3 regions of the Peribacillus phoenicis genome follow, and region 2 is predicted to be linked to each of the others. Evidence: riboswitches for the same ligand, from Rfam matches in the RefSeq annotation. Region 2 holds a riboswitch; each other region holds the start of a gene.
The links. Region 2 has a riboswitch for lysine ahead of dapA (4-hydroxy-tetrahydrodipicolinate synthase). Riboswitches for the same ligand answer to the same signal wherever they lie in the genome.
Positions count from the first base shown of each region.

Region 1: linked by a shared signal. The riboswitch ahead of ABC374_RS23575 (amino acid permease) and the one ahead of dapA (4-hydroxy-tetrahydrodipicolinate synthase) in region 2 are both predicted to bind lysine.
Region 3: linked by a shared signal. The riboswitch ahead of ABC374_RS17535 (aspartate kinase) and the one ahead of dapA (4-hydroxy-tetrahydrodipicolinate synthase) in region 2 are both predicted to bind lysine.

Region 1 is NZ_JBDFMF010000001.1:4,737,722-4,746,124, forward strand. It holds gene ABC374_RS23555 (metal ABC transporter permease) at 1-632, opposite strand, end outside; gene ABC374_RS23560 (metal ABC transporter ATP-binding protein) at 643-1,398, opposite strand; gene ABC374_RS23565 (metal ABC transporter solute-binding protein, Zn/Mn family) at 1,411-2,334, opposite strand; gene ABC374_RS23570 (LacI family DNA-binding transcriptional regulator) at 2,967-3,929, shown strand; lysine riboswitch at 4,171-4,355, shown strand; gene ABC374_RS23575 (amino acid permease) at 4,452-5,903, shown strand; gene ABC374_RS23580 (glycoside hydrolase family 13 protein) at 5,952-7,631, opposite strand; gene ABC374_RS23585 (Ger(x)C family spore germination protein) at 7,716-8,403, opposite strand, start outside.
Region 2 is NZ_JBDFMF010000001.1:2,615,719-2,624,121, forward strand. It holds gene ABC374_RS12775 (metallophosphoesterase) at 1-1,510, opposite strand, end outside; gene ABC374_RS12780 (DUF2690 domain-containing protein) at 1,916-2,371, shown strand; lysine riboswitch at 2,929-3,107, shown strand; gene dapA (4-hydroxy-tetrahydrodipicolinate synthase) at 3,243-4,139, shown strand; gene ABC374_RS12790 (Lrp/AsnC family transcriptional regulator) at 4,548-5,018, opposite strand; gene ABC374_RS12795 (DMT family transporter) at 5,272-6,186, shown strand; partial or broken gene ABC374_RS12800 (DNA alkylation repair protein) at 6,323-6,604, opposite strand; gene ABC374_RS12805 (HPP family protein) at 7,102-7,662, opposite strand; gene ABC374_RS12810 (GNAT family N-acetyltransferase) at 7,846-8,382, opposite strand.
Region 3 is NZ_JBDFMF010000001.1:3,569,632-3,578,034, forward strand. It holds gene sdhA (succinate dehydrogenase flavoprotein subunit) at 1-383, opposite strand, end outside; gene ABC374_RS17525 (succinate dehydrogenase cytochrome b558 subunit) at 454-1,062, opposite strand; gene ABC374_RS17530 (YslB family protein) at 1,447-1,917, shown strand; gene ABC374_RS17535 (aspartate kinase) at 1,981-3,213, opposite strand; lysine riboswitch at 3,304-3,480, opposite strand; gene uvrC (excinuclease ABC subunit UvrC) at 3,542-5,314, opposite strand; gene trxA (thioredoxin) at 5,418-5,738, opposite strand; gene ABC374_RS17550 (electron transfer flavoprotein subunit alpha/FixB family protein) at 5,940-6,917, opposite strand; gene ABC374_RS17555 (electron transfer flavoprotein subunit beta/FixA family protein) at 6,987-7,760, opposite strand; gene ABC374_RS17560 (enoyl-CoA hydratase) at 7,883-8,403, opposite strand, start outside.

The sequences.
Region 1 (8,403 bases), 2.1 Mb from region 2:
AAAGATGCCATCAATACGACGCCTACAGCCTGGATACCGATCACTACAGCTGCCACGATCAGCATCATGATGAAATAATCCAGAAAAACAACCGGCAATCCCATCCCCTTAGCAAACCCAGGGTCAAAGGACAGTAATTTGAATTCTTTAAAAAATACGGTACAAGTGAAAATGAGAATAAAGGAAACCGTCATCATCATATATACATCGGACATGACCATTGACGCTGTCTGCCCGAATAAAAACGTATCCAATCCACTCTGGTTTCCATACTCGCTCTGTTGGATCTGCGTAAGCATGACAATTCCGAAGCCAAAGAAGGAAGATAAGACAATTCCCAAGGCTGCATCCTGCTTGATCTTGCTGTATCTCGTAAGCACACTGATCATGAAAACAGCCACTAAGCCAGCCAGTGCGGCACCTATTAAAAAGTAGGAAGTGGATTTCACTCCAGTTAACATAAAGGCTACACAGATACCGGGTAATGCTGCATGTGCGAGCGTGTCACCAAGCAAAGACTGTTTTCTGAGGTAGGCAAAGCTGCCGATGACCCCGCTACTTAATCCGAGGAACATCGTGCCAAGCAATATCCACCTTGTATTTGGATCAGTAATAATATCCAGTATGTTCATCGTGTACACCTCATTTTAATAAAAGGCCGGACTTTGTGTCTGATAGTATCGCTAGGCGGCCTCCATATGTTTCCTGTAAGTATTCGGGAATGAACACTTCCTCTGTCGGACCTATTTTCATCACCTTTTTATTCAATAACATCGTCCAGTCGAAATATTCCTTCACGGTGGATAGGTCATGGTGCACAACCAGAACGGTTTTGCCTTTTTCCTTCAATTCCATCAGCAATTGTATGATTGCTTTCTCCGTTGCGGCATCCACCCCTACGAACGGTTCATCCATAAAATAAATATCCGCTTCCTGTGCCAATGCACGGGCCAGGAATATCCGTTGCTGCTGTCCGCCTGATAGCTGGCTGATCTGGCGGTTAGCATATTCAGCCATCCCCACCTTTTCCAGGCACTCCATCCCCTTCTGCCTTTCGGACTTACCTGGCCGCTTCAGCCATCCGAGATGACCATATCTGCCCATCATCACGACATCGAGTGCGTTGGTCGGAAAATCCCAATCCACTGACTCCCGCTGTGGTACATACCCGATACTCTTCCTCATCGATTTATAAGTAGAACCCTTTATTGTGATTTGTCCTGATATTTTTGGGATCAATTCGAGTATTCCCTTTATCAAAGTGGACTTCCCTGCTCCATTGGGGCCAATAATACCAATTAAATTTCCTTCCGGCACCTCAAATGAGACATCTTCGACAACCGGCTTCTTATGATAAGCAATCGTTAAATTCTCGACCTTCAAAGCTGCTTGATTCATAGTTTCTCCCCCTTATTTCAAAGCACGGACGATGGTGTCGGTATTATGACGGACCATTCCGATATACGTTCCTTCTTCCGTCCCTTTTTCACCCATTGCATCCGAGAACAATTCCCCGCCGATTTCCACCTTGTGACCCTGCTTACCTGCTCCTTGAATGACAGCCTCGATAGCCTTCCTTGGTACACTTGACTCTATGAAAATCGCTTTTATTTTGTTCTCCACTAGATAATTCCGCATATCCGTCACATCTTTTGATCCATATTCCGATAATGTATTGATTCCTTGGAGCCCTCTTACGTCCAGGCCATATGACTGCCCGTAGTATCCAAAAGCATCATGTGCTGTAACGAGCACCCGTTGATCTTCCGGTACTTTATTAATTTCCTCTTGAACATATTTATCAAGTTCTTCCAATTGCAGAATGTACTCCTCATAATTTTCACGATACTCTGCTTCATGCTCCTGATCATTGGCAATTAATTCTTTCTTCACTGCCTCCGCCGCAACGATCCAAAGCTTTACATCAAACCATACGTGGGGATCATGTTCCGTTGCACTCACTTTGCGTAGCTGGTTCTCCTTGAAGTCCTCCGTTACCGCAATCGTCGGTTTATCCTTGCTCATCATTTCAAATATATCCGTCATTTTCCCTTCAAGATGCAATCCATTATAAAAAATCATATCAGCCGAATCCAGTGTCTTAACATCACCCTGTGTCGCTTTATATAGATGGGGGTCGACTCCCGGTCCCATTAAACTGGTGACCTCGACATGTTTACCGCCGATGTTCTCAACCAAATCCCCAATCATTCCCGTTGTTGTAACGACATTCAGCTTGCCATTGCCTTTATCCCTATCGGCCGTATCATTGCCGCACCCCGTTAAAATCAGCAATGCAGCAAGCACGCCCCCAATAGATTTTAGAAAACCCATCCATATTCCCTCCCTTTTTCATCTTTCTAAAATAGTTTGCCATGCGCAAAACTAAGTGTAAATTTTTTTACATTGTCGCAAATGCTAAAAAGTTTCCTCTACACAACTTATTTTATACTATACACAAATATACAAAAAAAGTGCAACTATTTTTAAACAATTCAAAAAGGTGAATGACTTTTACACACAGCAAAAACTGTCAGGAAGCTCCCTGACAGTCAGTCATTCCGTACATGAAACGTAACGATGAAGTTATATTTATATTGTGGAGTTTTTATGGTGAATATAAACCATGGGGGCTATTTTGGGACGACGTGAAATTCACGAGTAAACGCGGTTTCCACGCGTAATGCCGCGGAATTATTGACGGGCATTTCCACTCATTTTTCCTGTTTCAAGGAAATTGCCAAGTACGCAAATCCCAATTCAATTCCGCAAAGCACAAACAGGGTGATTAAAGTTTGGAACATCATGATTTCCTCCTCCTCTAAGACTTAAACCAATCTTAAAGGATGAAACCAATACCATAACAAGACCTTATTAGAATAAATCTTCAGCAGTCCCACACTGTTCCCTTGCCCTGAAATGGGTTTCATACTGTACAATATAAAAAAAGAAAAAACGGTGATACCATGACAAATATTAAAGAAATAGCTCAATGTGCTGGTGTATCTGTCTCAACAGTGTCTCGTGTATTGAATGATCATCCATATGTAAGCCCCGATAAAAGAAAGAGCGTCTTAGAAGCGATCGATCGTTTGAATTATACGAGAAACATCAACGCCATTCATCTTTCAAAAGGCAAAACCAATCTTATCGGCGTCATCATTCCCTTCAACAATCACCCATATTACGGGGCAATCGTTAACGGAATTACTAAACAGGCAAATGCAATTGGCTGTCATATCGTCATCTTTCAAACAAATTATGACAGGGAGAAAGAGATCCAGGCTTTTAATATGCTGCAAATGAAGCAGCTCGATGGCATTATCGTTTGTTCAAGGATTTCGGAAATGAAAATCCTCTTGGATTATCAAAAATACGGACCGATTATTTTATGTGAAGATACAGCCCAGGCTGAATTCTCATCCATCAGCATTGATCATTATGCAGCTTTCTCCTGTGCCCTTGAGTACGTGATTGCTAAAGGATATAAGAAAATCGGATACAGCCTCGGCCGTAAAAAGAGCAGAAATAGTTCCCATCGTACAAAGGCCTTTAACGATATCATGAGAAAACATAAACTGATAAACAATAAAGAATGGCTGTTTGAAGGCAGTTATCACATCAAAGACGGTGAACAATTGTTTAAGGATTGGAATTCAATGATGGACAAACCTGAAGCTCTCATCATCACGAATGATGACACGGCGGCAGGCTTCATTCTTACCGCTAAGAAATCGGGTATAAGGGTACCGGAAGATGTGGCCATTCTCGGCTTCAATAATGATAGCCTGAGTGAAATGCTCGACATCACGACCATTTCCTTACCACTGGAATGGATTGGTAAAATGGCAGTGGATCTATTTGAGAATCCTGAAGTGGTCAAACATGTAAAACTGGACTACGCCCTTATAAAAAGGAGTACCGTTTAGTTATCAGGATGTTTTATATTTGAATTCTTCCTTACTGCCATCTTTCATTTACTAGGAAAAAATAACCACATAAAATAATCATTGCGATATCCCAGAAGTTATTTTATAATTTTGATATAGTAAAGTTTACTCAATTACTAGCAATCTATTAACGATTGCATGAATTTCATGAGTACAATCGTCCGACGTCACTTACAAGCTGGCGCAACGATATTAGAAAATTGAATACTTCCTCATTTACCGATGAGTTAGAGGCTGCAGCTTATAAAAGTAAAGCGGACGAGATTCTGGAAGATTAAAGACTCCGTTTGAAAGGATAAGTTGCCGAAGTTAGGGTATATTCCATGTATATTCTTGCTGGCGGTGTTACCGAACAGGAACACCACTGTCACGTTTTTTCAAAAAGCGTGGGGAGCTATCTTCGGAAGGATAAACGGGTTTATTATAAACAGCCGTCGATCTTTTTCGACTGCTGTTTTTTTATTTTTCGTTCCCTTCCAATAAAAAGGAGTGTAACATCAATTGTCAAATTCACAATCACCATCAAGCCCTACTGAACTGAAAAGGAGCCTGAAAGCGCGTCATTTAATGATGATTTCATTAGGTGGAACGATTGGAACAGGTTTATTTTTAGCTAGTGGCGGGGCCATTCATTCAGCCGGACCCGGCGGTGCCTTGGTGGCATACGCGGTCATCGGCATCATGGTTTATTACTTAATGACAAGTCTTGCAGAAATGGCAGCGTTCATGCCAGTGGCCGGTTCGTTCCGTGTCTATGCATCCAAATTCGTCGATCCGTCTTTCGGTTTTGCGATTGGTTGGAACTACTGGTATAACTGGGCAATCACCATTGCCGCCGAATTGGCAGCCGTTGTCTTAATTATGAAGTTCTGGTTCCCGGATAGCCCTTCATTTATCTGGAGTGCCATTGCGTTAATCACTATGTTTCTTATCAATTACATGTCAGTTAAAGGTTTCGGGGAAACAGAATTCTGGTTCGCCATGATCAAGGTCGTGACAGTCGTCATTTTCTTGATTACGGGTGTTCTGATCATTCTCGGAATCATGGGTGGGAATGACCCAATTGGTTTTTCCAATTTCACAATGGGCGAAGGTCCCTTTAACGGAGGGTTCTTCACGATTCTAGGCGTATTCATGGCTGCCGGCTTTTCATTCCAAGGAACGGAATTGCTTGGAGTGACTGCTGGTGAAAGTGAAGATCCAGAAAAAAATATCCCTAAAGCGATCAGATCCGTTTTCTGGCGCATCCTCTTGTTCTATATCCTTGCAATTTTCGTTATTGGAATGATCATTCCGTTTACGGATTCACGTTTATTGAGTCAAGATGTTGCCGTAAGTCCATTCACGCTTGTATTTGAACGGGCCGGCCTTGCATTTGCTGCATCCATCATGAACGCGATCATTTTATCATCCGTACTCTCTGCAGGTAACTCTGGCATGTACGCTTCAACCCGTATGCTATGGGACTTGGCACGTGATGGGAAAGCACCGAAATTCCTAGGCAAGTTAGATAAAAGAGGAGTACCCGTGAATGCACTTATCCTGACTTCTTTAGTTGGCTGCGTTGCATTCCTAGCTTCGTTTTTCGGTGATGGCGTCGTTTATATCTGGTTATTGAATGCTTCAGGAATGGCGGGATTCGTCACCTGGGTAGGGATTGCGATTGCCCATTATCGGTTCCGCAAAGCCTACGCAGCTCAAGGCCTTGATATGAATGCTTTACCATTCCGGGCAAAAGGCTTCCCATTCGGACCTATATTCGCACTTGTCCTTTGTATTATTATTATCATCGGACAAGGCTATCAAGCTTTCAGCAGCGATGGGATTGACTGGAATTCAATGTTTGTTTCCTACATTGGCTTGATTCTATTTTTCGTCCTATGGTTCGGCTATAAAATTAAGCATAAAACGAAAATCATTCCCCTAGAGGAATGTGACCTTAAATCAAAATAATACGCAAAGGACCTGTTCTTCCTAATCGGAGAAGAACAGGTCCTTTTTTCATTTCAAATGATAAACACGGCATTCATATGGTTGCAGGGGTTTGCTCGAGATCCCTTCTTCCTCCTGATCATAATTGCCGATCAGCTTTGTGGCAGAATATGCTTGCAGCTCTTCAGGCAAAGTATAGGGAGCCTGCTCTTCTTTAAAGTTGCATAGTACCAACAGCTTTTCTTCTTCCAACGATCTCGTGTAGGCAAATATTCGTTCATCATCCGGCAACAGCAGTTCAAAACGGCCATAAACGACGATATCATGTTCCTTGCGTATTTGGATAAGCTTTTTATAAAAATGAAAAATGGAATTGTGATCATTGTAGGCCTTTTCTGCATTAATCTCGGGAAAATTGGGATTAACCTTAATCCAAGGAGTCCCTTGCGTGAACCCTGCGTTACGGGAGTCATTCCACTGAATCGGTGTTCTCGCATTATCCCGGCTGCGGGCATGGACGGCTGACATCATCCGCTCTTTCGACCAGCCATGAGAATTGACGAGTTCGTCATATGAATTCAATGTTTCGATATCCCGGTATTCATCGATGCTTTCAAATGCAACATTGGTCATGCCCAGTTCTTCCCCTTGATATATATAAGGTGTACCTTGAAGCATCTGAAGACAAGCGGCAAGCATCTTAGCGCTTTCAATACGATACTTCCCATCATGACCAAACCTTGAGACAACCCGGGGCTGATCATGGTTGTTCCAGTATAAACTGTTCCAGCCATCCCCCTCCAAACCAGTCTGCCACTTGGAAAGAATTCGCTTTAAATCGGTAAGCTTCCATTTATCGTTACTCCATTTCCCTTCTGGTCCGCTCCCCAAATCCATATGTTCGAATTGAAAGACCATATGTAGCTCACCACGATCTTTAACTGTGAATAATTGCGCGTCCTCCGGTGTGATGCCTGGCATCTCCCCAACCGTAATCACGTCATATCCAGAAAGTGCCCTTTGATTGATTTCCTGTAAAAACTCATGTATGCGCGGGCCATTCAGGAAAAACGGGCTTCCGTCACCAAACTGCTTCTCATGATGAACGGCACCATCTGTATAGCTTTGATCTTTTGAAAGGAAATTGATGACATCCATCCGGAAGCCATCGACACCCTTATCCAGCCACCATGTCATGATGCTGTAGATTTCTTCACGGAGCTTAGGGTTCTCCCAGTTTAAATCCGGTTGTTTCCTGCTGAATAAATGTAAATAATATTCAGCCGTTCCTTCATCATATTCCCATGCTGAACCTTTAAAGATCGACTCCCAATTATTTGGCTCTTTCCCATTCCTGCCTGGTTTCCAAATATAATAATCACGTTTCGGATTATCTTTTGAAGATCGGGATTCCTTGAACCATGGATGTTCATCTGAAGAATGGTTGACCACCAGGTCCATCATGATCTTCATTCCACGTTCATGAACTGCCTTCAATAACCTATCGAAATCAGCCATGGTTCCGAATTCAGTCATGATTGTTTTATAATCACTGATATCGTATCCATTGTCATCATTGGGAGATTGATAAACGGGGGATAGCCATATCACGTTCACACCCAGCTCTTGTAAATAATCAAGCTTCATCAAGATCCCGTTTATATCCCCTATCCCATCGCCATCACTATCCATAAAACTCCTTGGATACACTTGATACACAACTGCCTCTTTCCACCATGCTTTGTCCATGCTTTTCCCCCTTTTTAGCCGCATTGACACAATCATTACACCAATACCCTATTATAAAGGGGGAAACTCCAGAATATTCTACTTTTATTCAGCAATTCCCGTTTGAATCATTTCAATATCCAGATCGACCTCGATTGGAATATCGGGATATGCCTCCTCCCAATGTTTTTGATCGAAATTTCTTGTTTTACTTTTAGCGTGATCACCGAGTGCAATCGGATCTACATGGTTCACCTGAAACATGGTTACCATCTCATTTAATTTTTTACCAATGACATGCTCGGCCATGGTCTCTATTTTATTCAGGTCGACCGCTTTGCCCAAGTCATAGCCTTGGACCTCTAGCAGACTCGCTTTCATTTTCACTTCAATCCTGACCTTGGGGTCTTGATTGGCATTCGAAATATGATAATGGACACGTGACTCCACGTTATTGATATCGGTAAAGTCATTTTCCTTCCATTTAATTTCATAACTCCCCAGCTTAAAGTTTTCACTAAGGACTTTATATAAAAAGCCGTCTTCATAAGGGATATATTTACCAATATAACGATCCTTTTTAAACAAGGCGATCCCTCTTACCCGTATTTGGTCTCCTGCTGTTTCCAATAAGGGCAAGACCGGATCGATTCCTTTACCATGACACGCATATAAATACGTGTGAAGATCTACATCAGGCAAATTAGTCCTTATATTCTGTTCGATCAGCTCTTTCACTTGAACCCCTGGAGTTTTAATCAACTTCGGCTCCATTTTAACTACATCCTCCGCT
Region 2 (8,403 bases):
TTGGCAACATTTTTTCTTCAGTTCCTGATAGCTCATACTCAAGTTCATTGTGCTCCACACTCCAACCTTCTGGTGCATCAACTTTAATTTTCCCTTTCACACTTTTACTTCCATAATTTTTCATCTTCACTTGGAGTGCAGTCGATTCACCATCCGTTACTAAAGCAGGAGAAGCTTGTGCCGAGACCATTTCCAGGGCTTTTGTCTGACCATCAGCCAGTAACACCCTTTTACTGCTATTGTTAAATGAATCTAGTGCTTGTACCTTAATTTCATAATCAGTACCTGGCTTAAGTCCAGCAACTGGGAACTCTAAATTCTTTGGCACAGGGTCATAATAGAATTCAGAAAATGCGGTGAAATCTGCGTCCAGCTCCCCTGTTTCCTTGTTTTTGGCGGTAATGTGATAAGAATGTACGAGTGCGTTATCTTTTGCCTGTGGAAATGTTACATTTAAACTTCTTAGTGTCGATTTTTCTTCTACAATCGAAGCCTTGTCTTTAACTGCAAAAACCGGTGGTAACTGATCTCGATCGTCTGTATATTTAAATATATTTTTTTTAGAAGGATTTTTTATTACCCATGGTTTTCCAGTCCAATCGTCTTTATGAAAGTCACGTTTTTTAATGACAACTTCATTATTATAAACTTCTACAATCATTCCCTGACTAATATCCCGATATCCTTCTGGATGGAACCCTTGAAGTTTGCCTGGCTCCAATTCCAAATAACTAACAGAAGACGTGCCAACTGACGTAAAGTCTTTTTGATGAATCGTTCTAGGGTCTTCAAGTGGATAATGAGAATGGCCTGAAAATGTAATAACCTGTGGATGTTTCTTTAAAGTATCATATAAAAGTTCTTTATTTTCCTGAGTTCCCCACAAGTCACTTCCATACACAGTGTCTTTAATGTGTTGATGAAGAAAAACAAAGATTGGTTGGTCCGGATTTTCTTTTTCTGCTGCAGCTAATTTTTCACCTAGCCAGTTAATTTGATTAACAGAATATAAACCATGCGTATTACCATTTTCCGGACTTAACGTAATAAAATCATATCCATTTACTTTTTTATGATAGTAAAGAGAATCCATTCCTGTTTTCTCGAGAAAACGATCTTGTGCCTTTTCAACGGAAAGTCCATTCCAATAATCATGGTTCCCCATTGTAAACATGGATTGGACATCACCTTGTTTCTTCTCATTATAAATGGAGAAGAACTTATCGTATTCAGAAGCGTATCCATAGTCCGTTAAATCCCCAACGACAACAAAAGCATCCTGTCTAGGCGCAGCTTTATTTAATTGATCCATGGCTGTTCTGAACTTGTTCATATCAGCTGTTGATCCATCATCAATATGTACATCACTGATTACTGGAAAAACGAGCTCTGGTTTACGTTTATTATCTGAATTTGAAGATTCCGAGAATGCTTGTACACTTGATAAAGAAGTTGTTAATCCTACCGTTACAACTGTCAGCATCGCTGCAAATTTATATTTCCCTTTCAAAATCAATACCTCCTATTTATCGTTTAGCTAATTATGTATTTTTTTAACAGATCGACAAATATCCTCCTTGTTTATAAATTTTTATGGTGTTTACCAATTAAAATAGTAACTTTACATTATTAATAAAATATAAAACCAATGTAATTTATATATTAATAAATCAAATAAAACTATGTCCAGTATTCGTTCCATTCACTTTTGTCTCGTTTTTGGTATTGATTTTCCTTTTCTTAATGGGAATGGGGTACTATCCCTTAACTCCGTAGATACCCGTAAAATGGTAATATTTATACAGATGGTAAATGATTCCATAGTACATAGAAATACCAATTTTCATATGGTAAAGTCTAGAAGAAGGAAAGGAGAGAGGTTATTATAAAAAAATTATTAAATATTGTGATGGTAATGACTCTTGTCTTTGGAGTTTTTTTTGCGATTGCACCGATGAATAAAGCATTTGCCTTGTCCTACGATAATACAAACCCTTATTCGACAGGGTGTGCTTCTAAAAGCCCAATCACCTATGAAACAGAATATATCTATAAAAACGGTGTGAAAATTGGATATGTGCAGCTAAAAGGAAGTGCGTATTGTCATACGGCGTGGGGTTACTTAAAGTTTTATTCATCTGCTCCTTACGATTATTATGCAAATGTTTGGGTTGACAGTTTTAATGGCACGACTAAGAGAGCATTTACAAGTTGTGCTAGTTCCGGTGGAAACGGATGGATAATGAAAGGGCAGACATCATGTTATACTGCACAATTATGGAATTTAGATCCGTATAATGCTTTGGCCAAAGCAGGTATTTATTCTTCAAGCGGGGCTCTCATTATTTCTGCGAACACCGGTCGTTATTAATGAGATACTAATGAAAACTTCCTGTTAACGACGGTAGAATTGCATTATTGCCATCTTTCCCATTTTGCCTACTATGCACAATCCATTTCGCAGTTCAATGCGTGATCAATTTTCTTTGTTAACACCCCCACGAATCTTAATGGTTTTTTTCATTTCATCTCATGGATTTGGAACGAGATACGTATGCTGTTTATATGTATCTCGTTCCAATCCTGAATCAATGGTATCCTACTGACAATTGAAGCGATCGTTTTCTTGCTTTCCACGTCACGGATTTTCATATCTTGCTGTCTTCCCCCACCTTGATTCCTTCTAAAAGATATATCTATTGTCAAAACTGACTATAAAAGGTTGAAATTTTTCACACAGTTTGTTTTATAAATCTATAAATATTGAGATTACATAATACTAAAAAAGATGAATCCAGCCCTATACCGTATCCATTTCCATTGATAATTCATGTATTCTAAAAATTATTTCTAAATTGGCCTTGCAATAGAAAGGATTCCTTGTTATATTACAGTCAATTAAATATTTTCTTACTTCATACTTTTTGAAGTGAGGATAGAGGAGCAAAGACCATTAGTACACATTTTGAGGAGAATGAGATCCTATGACTATTGTGGAAAGGGGAATTTGCCGAAGTGGAAAGAATCTCATGTTCTTGAAGCTGGTTCTGCTATTGAATAAATACAGGACTGTCATATAGGAAACTATATGGAGGGCTATCTTATGCGCGGAAACATTTTTTGGTAAATATTGTTTCTACTGCAGCAGCGAATCCTCGTTGTTGCTTTTTTGCGTTTACTCCTGAATGGCCCTAACCACCTCTGAATTTTTAAAAAAATATTATACAAAAGGGTGTGTAGTTATGAATTTTGGCCAAGTTTTAACCGCAATGGTTACCCCGTTCAATCATAATGATGAGATTGATTTTAATGCTACGAGAACTTTAGTAAACTATTTAATTGCTAATGGTTCTGATGGATTAGTTGTAGCTGGTACAACTGGAGAGTCTCCTACATTAACAACAGAAGAGAAACTGGATTTATTCAAAATTGTTGTAGAAGTTGTTGATGGAAGAGTTCCAGTCATAGCTGGAACTGGCTCAAATAACACGAGAGCTTCTATCAGCTTGACAAGGCAAGCAGAGGCAGCAGGAGTCGACGGAATCATGCTCGTTACCCCATACTATAACAAGCCGTCTCAAGAAGGATTATTTCAGCACTTTAGCGCTATTGCCCATTCAACATCATTACCGGTAATGCTTTATAATATTCCAGGACGAAGTGTTGTAAACATGTCAGTGGAGACGATTGTTAACCTCTCAAAAATTAACAATATCGTGGCAGTAAAAGAGGCAAGTGGTGACTTAGATGCCATGGCACAAATCATTAGCAAAACAACTAGTGATTTTACATTGTACAGCGGCGATGATGGGTTAACATTACCGGTTTTAGTCATCGGTGGAACAGGCATTGTTTCGGTCTCTTCACACATAATTGGAAATGAAATGCAAGAAATGATCAATAGCTTTAAAAATGGTGATGTCCAAGGTGCTGCTTCTACGCATCGTAAACTTCTTCCAATCATGAAAGCATTATTTGCTGCACCAAGCCCGGCACCAGTAAAATCAGCATTAAATATGCGGGGGTTAAATGTTGGAGGTGTCCGTTTACCGATGGTCCCTTTAAACGATGAAGAAAAAAGAGCACTACAAATAGCTTTACAACCTAGTAATGAAGAAGCTGTTTTGTTAAATAAATAAAGATAATGATTCTTTCAGCTATACTTTAATACCGATTTTCTAATTAAAGACCATAATAAACGGGATAAAATTTTAAAAAGCAGTGCAACTCATAAAGAGTGCACTGCTTTTTAATCGATGCAAGGCTCATTGCTTAAACTAGTTGAGCAGAATGGATTTATATTTACTAATATAAATTGATAATGAATAAATAGCCTATGTTTCTCTTTAGAAAGGCCATTTTTTTCTCCAAACCCTTTTATTTCATGGCCTGATGTTGCTGTTCTTCATTTTGATCCTTGCTGCAAACTTTATGTTTCCAAATTTAAGGACTTCATTTTTTTATTCCTTCTTCTACCTTTCTCTCGTTCTCTTGTTCTATCAAAAAACGTGCGATAAAGTGTACTTTTACGAACGGGACTTTTCTTCCTATATGGGTAAAACTGTTGAATATTTAATTTCTCTGAGAGCTAGGCTAGTTTGAATTTTTGTTATACCTAGTTTATTTAACTTTCTAATAAATATTTCTAATTCCTTCCGATCTTTGTTAGCCACTTTTAGAAGATAATCATACTCACCTGTTAAACAATGACACTCTAATACTTCTGACATAGAAGCTAATGCCTTTTCCAATACTTCCAGTTCTTCAGCTTGATGTATATTCGTACTAATAAAAATGAAACATAATAAATCAAAACCTAGCTTCACCTGGTTTAAAATTGCTACTTGTGCATTAATAAACCCTTCATTTTCCAAACGTTTTATCCTTGAATGTATAGCTGGTGGAGATAATTTGACACGCTTTGCAAGCTCAGTATTGCTTAACTGTGCATCCTTTTGCAGTAAATCTAAAATTTGAATATCAACATTATCTAGAACCTTGCTTACGATAGATTCCACTTATAGTCACTCCTTTTACAATTGTTCCAAAAACGGTATCACCTTAATAATAAAACTTAATTTAATTCTGTATATCAGCAATATTTTTTAATATTATTTTAAGTTTCTTCTATTATACAAAATAACATATTAACTAACGAACTAAAATGTTAAAATAATTAGTAATTAATTATGAAAATTGAAATGTCATTGTGCACAATGGCTTCGATCTTTTTTCACTTAAACTGTGAAAGATGAAAAGGAGCAAAAAGATATGAAATATTATTATTTTTCGTTATTACTTTTAACAAGTTTATTATGGGGTGGAAACTTTGTCGTAGGAAAATCGCTTGTCGGTCATGCTTCTCCGATGACGTTGACAAGTTTAAGGTGGATCATTGCTATTAGTTGTCTTTTGCCAATTGTATGGTGGAAAGAAAAAAAGATATTTCCCCCTCGAAGTGCAATCCTTCCTTTATTTTTGATGGGAATTACAGGTGTGGTTCTATTTAACCTATTACAATTTGTAGCATTAGAGAAAACATCCGCAACTAATGTTGGATTAATATCAACATTAAACATGATTTCAATTGCTATTTTTTCATTTTTCTTTTTAAAAGAAAGAATTAATATTCTACAAATGTTTTCTATGTTATTTTCGCTTATTGGCGTAATACTTGTACTTTCTAAAGGAAATATGGATCTATTCCTTTCATTACGATTTAATACAGGTGATTTATATATGATGGCTGCTGTATGCGTTTGGGGAATATATTCCGTTTGTAGCAAATGGGCAATGATAACAACAACACCCATGATGTCTACATTATATTCTGGTATATTTGGACTTATAGTTCTTCTTCCGTTTAATTTTTCTAATTTTGCAGTTTCTAATATAAATACTTCTTTCATACAATCTATTTTATATACAGGCGTTATCTCAACTGTAGCATGTATGGTACTTTGGAACATTGGTGTACAAAAATTAGGTACAACAACATCAGGTATTTTCTTGAATTTCAATCCTATTTTTACTGCAATTTTAGCCTTTCTATTATTAGGTGAAAAAATGACGTGGGTACAAGGAATTGGTAGTGGTATCGTGATTATAGGTTGTTATTTGTTCTCTTATTTTAAAGCGAAGGTGATTTTCAAAAAGAATTCTAGACAATCGCAGATTCAAGGATGATTTTTTTAAAAGTCTAAAAACGTAATATCTCTCGTGATTAATTTTCTATATATACAAACAAGCCTGATCCAAGGTGGATACAGGCTCATTTGTTCAAAAACTTTCCCGATAAGGAATTAATAAAAAAGTGCTTATTTTAACATCTTACATGCTTGCGTTTAAATCCAATCCTTCCTGTATCGACTTCTTTTTGAATACTTTTGTAAGCATTTAGAAAACTGCTTTTTTTCTTGTCCAATTTGACTATTCCTATTGCCTTTGCGGTCTCGACTTCCTTTTCATGGAGCGGCAAATATAAAATCCCCATTCATAGCGGATTTCGTTCGTTCTGGCGAATCGTGAATTTTATTTTTCACAAGGTCAAGCATATTGAAATTTTGCTTTCTGAAAATTCATCGTCTAGTCGATTCCCTAAAAGCACCGTCTAGCTGAAGAGCTTTATTCCTCGGGGACCTACGATGCTATGTCCTATGAAGGCATTATTCGGATTATGATCGTTGGATGGATGCTGCGTATTTTTATCTGTCCGATTTAGTAGACGCTGTAACTTTATCAGAGTCAGATATTGCACAAGAAGTTGCTGATAAATGGAATTATTATTTTGCACTTCCTTCTTTTTGAAATTTTCCGCTGTGAGTGATGGCGAATATTTTACAAACTGATTTGATAAGAATCTCCTTTTTCTGGATCAGACATAACATTCACCTTTTTTACTGGGATTTCATCACTGCCCATCAAGCTTTATCAAATCATTATCATATGCTATTTTTTATGTAAATGTGATGGTAAATAAGTTTTTAATTCTATTAGTAAGGAAAAGCCGCTCCTCCCCGCTTTTTGTAGTAAAGCAGTTATCAAATTAGTGAGGAGCTATAATACAGTCACAAATTAAGCGTTTGTTAATATATTAATTTTTCAAAACCAGTGCTTTGGATATTGTCTAGTTTGAAATAAGTTATTATAAATCATCGATATAAAAACTAATAATAAGGTACCTATTACAATTGAAATCAGGAATCCCCAACCAGCTTGGGAATTAATAGAAACAAGGGCACTTGCCGCTGCGGGGGGGTGAACAGTTTTGGTGAAAGTCATTATAATCAATACAATAGCCAATGTTAGACCGATAATGAGCAGGCTTTTACCAAAGATGCTCCAAATGATAAGAGCTGATGTAGTAGAGATAATATGTCCTCCAATAACATTACGTGGTTGAGACAAGAGACTTTTATGCGCACCAAAAACAATAACACAGCTCGCCCCAAGAGGAGCCAATGCCATAGGATATCCTAAATGGACAGCTATGAAACTAATAATGATAATAGCAATGAGCCCACCTATAGCTGAAACAAAGGAATCCATATAATCAATTCTGTCTTTTTCTCTAGCTTCACCCTTAATTTTCTTAAAATATGCTGTTAAACCTAAATTCTGTTGATCGCTCCAACTTTTTTCAAGACTTTTTACGAATTCCATAGTTTATGTTTTCCTCGCGTTTTCTAAGTAAGTCGACAGGGTTTTTATATATTGTTATCTTACAGGAAAACAATGAATTTTAAAATATATATCTGAATTTTCATTTTTTGTTTCCCATAAAACAGTTAACAATTTCCCTTATGTCTGTGTGCATGGCGCGAGTGTTCCTAGTACTTTGTTAATTCATTTAGGCTTTACCGTTATTAAAGAGTATAGATTAGTATCAAACGAAACATCATTTTGGTACATGTAATCTCTCAATATCCCTTCTTTTTTGAAGCCTAAATTTGTCAGCAACTTATTGGATGCTTTATTTTCAATAAAAACAATTGCTCCAATAAGCGTTAAGTCAAGCTCTTTAAAACCATAAGAAATCACCTTACGGACAGCTTCTGTTGCATAACCGTTGCCCCAATATTTTGGTAAAAGTGCATAACTCAGTTCTGCTCTCTTATGTTCATGGAACCATTCTTGAAATCCGATCGTTCCAATAATGCCATCCTTTCCTTTCAATTCAATTCCCCATTTAATACCACGTTTTTCATCGAAATTCTTTGAAAAATTCCTAATGATTTGCTTCACCTGGTCTGTATTTGTTAATGGAGGTTGCCCATAATGTCGTAATACATCTGGATTGGAAAAACATTTTAATACATCCAATGCATCCCCTTCAGCCAATTCTCTCAAGACCAACCGTTTTGTCTCTAATATCGGAAACATTGTTCCACTCCCTTTGCTAAA
Region 3 (8,403 bases), 950 kb from region 2:
CCAGCGAATGCTGTACGGCTATGTTGAGTACCACCGAAACGACGGAAATCAAGAAGACCTTCCGGAGTACGGTTGAACATAACACCCATACGGTCAAACATATGAATGATCGATGGTGCTGCTTCGCACATCGCTTTAACCGGCGGTTGGTTAGCCAAGAAATCTCCGCCATAAACTGTATCGTCGAAGTGGATATATGGAGAATCCCCTTCACCTTTTGTATTAACTGCCCCGTTGATTCCGCCTTGGGCACAAACTGAGTGAGAGCGTTTAACAGGCACTAAAGAAAATAAATCAACCTGTTGTCCCAGCTCTGCTGCTTTGATCGTAGCCATTAATCCAGCTAGACCTCCACCAACGATAACTATTTTACCTTTACCCAATTCTGTCACTCCCTTATTTCCATTAGCCAAGCTATGTTTTTCCTAATTCTTATAAATGAACTCTATCTTCTTATACGAAAGCGAAAATTGCGCTGATTCCGATATAAGAAAGAAGAACGAAAACGATCAATGTAAAGTAAGTCATGATTCTTTGCGATCTTGGTGAAACTGTAAGACCCCAGCTCACTGCAAATGACCATAATCCATTAGCAAAGTGGAAGATTGCCGAGATAATACCAACAATATAGAACACAATCATAAATGGACTAGAGAAAATTTCAGCCATCATGTCAAAGTTAACTTCAGCACCCATAGCTGCTTGAATTCTAGTTGCCCATATATGCCAAACAAGGAAAATCAACGTTATGATTCCAGTTAGACGTTGTAGCATGAACATCCAGTTACGGAAGAAACTAAATCTGCCTAAATTGTTTTTTGCTGTAAAGGCAATATAAATTCCGTACACAGCATGGAAAATGAGCGGTAGATAGATGACGACCCATTCTACCAGAATCTTCACGGGCGTATACTCAATTAAATGAACTGCCCCATTAAAAGTTTCTTCTCCTTTTGTTGCCATAAAGTTTACCGATAAATGAAAAATTAGGAATAGACCAATTGGAATTACTCCTAGAAGTGAATGAAGCCTGCGATTCCCAAACTCACGATTTTTTGCCACTAAGTGCCCCCCCTTAATTTGTGAAAAATCATGCAAAGATAAACTGGTGGCTACCTTTTATCTCCGCGTGAAAATACAGTATAGAGTCAAAAAAACTCCTCTATACTTCCTTTACAATTATGTGACATGTCCATTTTACTCCTGACTTCTATGTGCGTCAAGAAAACGGATACAAGAAATCTCTTTTTCAGAATAGATTTTATTGGATTAAATTGGCTATTTTTTGCATGTCAAGATGATATTTTGAATAAATTTCTAATTTAACTATTAATATCTCGGTATAATTTCTCATTTTTTTCCAATTGTTATTTAAATAAATAAAAAACAGTATAATTTGCAAAAGAAATACGTTTATAATAGATTTACAGAAAGAGGCGATAAATTATGAAAAAAAATATTGCTGCTGCGATAGAAGAAGAGATTCAAACTGAAGAAATTCAAACTGAAGAATTCCTGGTTCCAGCTTTCGGATACGAATTAATCAGAGAAGTTCTATTGAACGATATTCTCGGAAAAGACTCTAATCAAATCCTCTATTGGGCAGGTAAACAATTAGCAAGAAAATTCCCATTGAATGGCGATCAGGAAGTGATTGAATTTTTCCAAAGCGCTGGATGGGGCAATCTGGAAATCTTGAAGTATACGAAACACGAGATGGAGTTATCCCTGACGGGTGAAATAATCAGCCGCCGCCTGGATTTACACCCTGATTGTCACTTCCAACTTGAAGCCGGTTTCCTTGCCGAGCAGTTTACACTGCAAAAAAAATTCCTCAGCGAATCAACGGAAGAAATCAAACGCCGCGCAAAAAAAGTGATATTCACCATCCAATGGGATCCCAGAGATCCAATCTAATGAGCCCTTAAAACAGACTTACCCTTTTTACCGGAAGTCTGTTTTTTATTGGACTCCTGACACTTAAGCTAGCACATTTGCATGTTGACCTAGTTTAAATGCTTCATGAAGAGATTCAACCGCCTTCACCATTTCCTTTTCATTGACGACAGTCGAAACTTTAATTTCCGATGTGCTGACCATTTTCACCTGGATGCCTGTATTGGCCATCACTTCAAACATCTCGGCAGCCACTCCCGGATTGGATACCATACCAGAACCGACGATGGACACTTTGGCCAATCCGCTCTCCGTTTCGACTCGGTCGAATCCCAATTGTTCTTTATTATTTTCCAGCACGATCAAGGCCGCTTCCGTATCTTCACTTTTTGTGGAAAAAGATAGATTGGTCGTATCCTCGGCAGTCATGCTTTGAATGATGATGTCCACATTGATCCGGTTTTTCGCAAGTGTTGTGAAGATTGTGGATAATGCACCAAGTGATTGGGGCAAACCATATATTGTGACCCTCGTAATACTGTCTTCAAAAGCAATCCCGCGTACAATTAAGTTTTCTTCCATAGTTGCTTCCTCCTCAATGATCGTTCCTGATTCTCTCTCCATGCTTGAACGGACTTCAAGCGGAATTTGATAATTTTTTGCATATTCGACAGCCCTCGGATGAAGGACGCCCGCCCCCAGGTTGGCAAGTTCCAGCATTTCATCATAAGAAATGGATTGGAGTTTTCGTGCGCCTTTTATGTAGCGAGGGTCCGTTGTGAAAACGCCCGTTACATCCGTATAAATATCGCATCTATCCGCATTCAGCGCTGCAGCGATGGCAACCGCCGTCGTATCGGAACCGCCTCGCCCTAAGGTAGTGATTTCCCCATTTGCATCGTTACCCTGGAAACCGGCCACGACCACTATTTTCTTCTCCTGTAGCTTAGCTTGGATCCTCGTGGCATCGATGTTTAAAATCCGGGCATTCCCATGAACGGATTCCGTTTGCATGCCAGCCTGCCAGCCAGTATACGAAATGGCTTCATGTCCTTTTTCAATCAATGCCATCGTTAACAGGGAAATCGTTACCTGTTCCCCCGTAGTCAAAAGCATATCCATTTCCCTCTTGCTCGGGGTTCCGGAAATATCCCGGGCCATGGACACCAATTGATCCGTGGTTTTCCCCATGGCTGAAACAACGACGACTACCTCATTTCCATTCTGCGCTTCCTCGATTACCCGATCGGCAACATTTTTGATTTTTTCTACGCTTCCGACGGATGTTCCGCCAAATTTTTGAACGATTAATGCCATCCTCATGCACCCTCTCTACCTTTTTAGGCAATAAAAAAAGCAATGAGAAATATCTCATTGCTGTGATCACATATCTAAATACTGTAAACACAGTGAGATAGCTCTCCAGGGTATAAACCCTGACAATCCGCCATTTATTAAATGTCGGACCAGGAAAACAAGGTATGAGTCTTGTATTCCTTCGGCGTCATCCCCTTTCAAAACCTTTCATGGAAGCTCATACTTCTCCAGGTTTTTACTCTTGAATTCCGCACCTCTATCAGCACTTTTAAGTTGTCTAGTTAAAAATTCTTTTTAATCATAGCATAGAGATTTATCGGTAGCAAGATTATTCTTGTAATTTTCTAACGATTCCCTCGGCTACCCCTTTTGGCATGCCAGCTTCCATGATTTCCTCGGCCGTCGCCTCTTTGATTTTCTTCAATGATCCAAAATGCCTTAATAATTGCTTCCTTCGCTTTTCCCCGACTCCTGGAATATCATCAAGCTGGGAGTGAACTGCATTTTTCCCGCGTAGCTGGCGATGAAACGTAATCGCGAACCGATGCACTTCATCCTGAATTCTTTGCAATAGGTAAAATTCCTGGCTCCGGGAATCAAGAGGTACGATTTCAAGCGGATTTCCGATCATCAATTGCGAGGTCCTATGCTTTTCATCCTTAATGAGGCCTGAAAGTGGAATATCAAGGCCCAATTCATTTTCCAGAATATCCCGAACGGCTTCGACATGTCCCTTTCCGCCATCAATGATGATCAAGTCCGGAAGCGGCAGCCCTTCTTTCAATACTCGTGAATATCTTCTTCTGACCACTTCACGCATCGATTCATAATCATCAGGCCCTTGGACCGTCTTGATCTTATATTTGCGGTACTCCCTTTTTTCCGGCTTTCCATCAATGAACACAACTAAAGCGGAAACTGGGTCACTTCCCTGGATGTTGGAGTTATCGAAAGCTTCAATTCGATGCGGTGTGTAGATACCCAGTTGCTTCCCGAGGTTTTCCACCGCATTGATCGTTCTTTCTTCATCCCTTTCTATCAAAGAGAATTTTTCCTGAAGCGCGATGGAGGCATTCTTATTCGCCAATTTAAGCATGTCTTTTTTCGCTCCCCGTTTCGGGTGAATCGTTTTGACACCAAGCAGCCCTTCGGCCATTTCGGCATCCACTGATTCAGGCAGCAAGATTTCCTTTGGTTTAAAGTGGTTCGTAATCTCGTAAAACTGACCGAGGAATGTAAGAAGTTCCTGTTCGGGTTCATCGTAGACCGGAAAAAGCGAAACATCCCTTTCTATCAATTTACCCTGCCTGACAAAAAATACCTGAACGCACATCCAGCCTTTATCATAGGCAAAGCCAAATACATCCCTGTCGATGAAATCGGTCGTCATCATTTTCTGCTTCTCCATCGTAATATCGATGTGGGCAATCTTGTCACGGAACTCCTTGGCCCTCTCGAAATCGAGCTCTTCCGATGCCTCCAGCATTTTTTCAGTCAGTTCTTTTTTTATTTCAGTATGCCCGCCGTTCAAGAACCGGTTGATATCATCGACCATTTTTTTATATTCCTGTTCCTCTACATCATATACACATGGGGCCAGGCACTGGCCAAGGTGATAGTAGAGACAAACGCGATCCGGTAACGTATTGCATTTTCTTAGGGGATAGATGCGGTCGAGCAATTTTTTCGTTTCGTTAGCTGCAAATGCATTCGGATAAGGGCCGAAATATTTCCCTTTGTCTTTTTTGACTTTTCGCGTAATGATTAGACGCGGGTGGCGTTCCGCAGTCAGCTTGATGAAAGGATACGTCTTATCATCCTTTAGCATGACATTATATTTTGGGTCATGTTTTTTGATTAAGTTCAACTCTAAAATAAGAGCCTCGATGTTGGAAGAGGTGACGATGTATTCGAAATCCTCAATCTCATTCACGAGTCGAAATGTTTTCCCATCATGAGATCCCGTAAAATAAGAACGGACACGATTTTTCAACACTTTCGCTTTGCCTACATAGATGATCGTTCCCTGACGATCTTTCATTAAATAACAACCAGGTTGATCGGGAAGAAGGGCAAGTTTATTCTTTATTTGTTGATTCATGCATTCAGCCTCCTGTTCTCCCTTTTTTACAATCATTATATATCAAGATAGCGAAAAAAGCTTCAAGTCCGCAGACTTGAAGCTTTTTTTAGCTATCTTACTATTACGCGTGTTTTGCAATAAGTTCAGCAAGTGCTTCTTTAGGTTGGAAACCAACAACCTTATCGACCACTTCACCGTCTTTAAGCACGATTAATGTCGGGATGCTCATCACACCGAATTTTCCAGCTGTTTCTTGGTTTTCATCTACATCCACTTTTACGATTTTTGCTGTATCGCCAATTTCAGTATCAAGCTCTTGAAGAACAGGAGCGATCATTTTACAAGGTCCGCACCATGGAGCCCAAAAATCTACAAGAACGACACCTTCGCTAGTATCTGTTGTGAAAGTCTGGTCAGTTGCATTTACAATAGCCATATATATTTCCTCCTCAAATTTACTCAAATAACTAAAAACAGTATACCACTGTTGCTCAAATCGATGCTAATATTTTGCTTCAGTGGTAGGATGTCCAAAAAAAGAGTAATTATGCAGGCCAAACCCCCTCCCCATTAGCGCAAATAAAGGGGCAAGACATGTATCGGCTTATGCCGAATGTCTTGCCCCTCATCAGTATTATTTCTATTACGCGTTAACTTTAAGTTTTTTGAATTCTTCCGTAAGTAATGGAACGACCTCGAAAAGATCTCCGACAATTCCATAATCAGCCACATTGAATATGTTAGCTTCCGGGTCTTTATTGATGGCAACGATAACCTTGGAGTTGGACATTCCTGCTAAATGCTGGATCGCACCGGAAATTCCGCAGGCGATATAAAGGTCAGGTGTTACGACTTTACCCGTTTGCCCGATTTGTAATGAGTAATCGCAATAGTCTGCATCACATGCTCCGCGGGAAGCTCCTACCGCTCCGCCAAGAACCTGTGCCAGTTCCTTTAATGGTTCAAAACCATCTTCACTTTTCACGCCACGGCCACCCGCGATGATTACTTTCGCTTCTGAAAGGTCGACCCCTTCACTGGCTTTTCTAACAACATCCTTAATGATTGTCCGTAAGTCCTTAATATCCACACTTAATGTAGAAACATCACCAGAGCGGGACTCATCTTTCGCTAATGGTTCGATATTGTTCGGACGGATTGTCGCGAAAATCACGCCATCTGTAACAATTTTCTTTTCAAATGCTTTACCAGAATAGATCGGGCGGGTGAAAACGATATTTCCGCCTTCTTCTTCAATGGATGTAACGTCGGAAATCAATCCTGATTCAAGTTTTCCAGCCAATTTAGGTGCAAGGTCTTTTCCTAAGGCCGTATGTCCAAAGAAAATCCCTTCTGGCTTTTCCTGCTCGATGACGGCAAGCAAGCTTTGCGCATATCCATCTGAAGTATATTGTTTCAATTGATCATTTTCGACTGCAATAACCCGGTCTGCACCATACTGGATCAATTCATTACCGAAATTTTGAACACTGTCACCAACTAAAACACCAACGATTTCCCCGCCATCCGCAGCAAGCTTAGCCGCACCGATAGCTTCAAATGATACATTTCTTAGTGAACCATCACGAACTTCGCCCAATACAAGAAACTTTCTAGCCATTTATAAAAACCTCCTGTGCTCTATTTTTCTTTTTGTCGTGTGTTGTTGTTTTGAAAAGTACCGTTTCGATTAAATCACTTTTGCTTCACTGCGTAATAATTGAACTAGCTCGCTAACTTGAGCACTGATTTCTCCGTCCAAAACTTTTCCAGCTTCTTTTTTAGCAGGAAGGTAAATTTCAATCGTTTTTGTTTTGGCCTCAACATCGTCTTCTTCCAAATCCAGGTCATCCAATTCCAATTCTTCAAGCGGTTTTTTCTTCGCCTTCATGATTCCTGGCAATGAAGGATAACGTGGCTCATTTAGCCCTTGTTGCGCTGTCACCAATAATGGAAGAGATGCTTCGATCGTTTCAGAGTCCCCTTCGACATCACGGATAACGCTTACATTTCCATTTGCTATGTCCAATTTAGTAATGGTTGTAATATAAGGAATCTCCAAAATTTCGGCAACGCGTGGTCCCACTTGACCAGAGCCGCCATCGATTGCAACGTTCCCTGCAATGATTAGATCGGCATTTTTATCTTTTAAGTATTCGCCAATAATTTTGGCAGTCGTGAATTGGTCGCCATTTTCTATGTCGTCTTCTATATTTATCAATACGGCTTTGTCAGCACCCATTGCCAGCGCCGTACGTAATTGCTTTTCAGCCTCTTCTATTCCGACGGAAATAACCGTTACTTCGCCGCCTTGTGCATCACGCACCTGGATTGCTTCTTCAACTGCATACTCATCGTATGGATTAATGATGAATTCTGCTCCATCCTCATTAATTTTCCCGTTGGATAGCGTAATTTTTTCTTCTGTATCAAATGTTCTTTTCAGCAGTACATAAATGTTCACGATAATACCTCCCGAATAATTTGAGTTTTGAAGATTATGAATTTTATTGATATATAGTAATGTTCTACAGATTTCACCAAAATCCTGCATGATATATAAAAATAGTTATTTATACCGAAACATCATTTCCCTTTGAATACTGCTTCCCTTTTTTCAATGAAAGCGGCGATTCCTTCTTGTGCATCAGCAGTATCGAAAGCCTGGCCAAAGAGGGCGGCTTCCCTTTCCACACCTTTATGGTAGGAATCATGCTTGGAATAATTCAATAACTCAATGGCCGACTTTAATGCCAGTGGGCTTTTCTTGGCAATTTTATTGGCTAGTTCCATAGCTTTGGGAATCAGTTCTTCATCCGTGAAGGCATGGTTCGCCAACCCGCAATGTACAGCCTGGGTACCTGAAATCGGTTCACTTGTAAACAGCATTTCAGCTGCCTTTGCCATGCCCACATAACGAGGAAGACGTTGGGTCCCAGCAAATCCAGGTATTAAGCCCAACTGCAGCTCAGGCAAACCAAGTTTAGCCCTTTCGGTGACTAAGCGGATGTGGCAGGCCATAGCCAACTCCAATCCTCCGCCAAGCGCCGCTCCATGGATGGCTGCAATGACCGGTTTTGGAAAAGATTCGATTTTCTCAAATACAG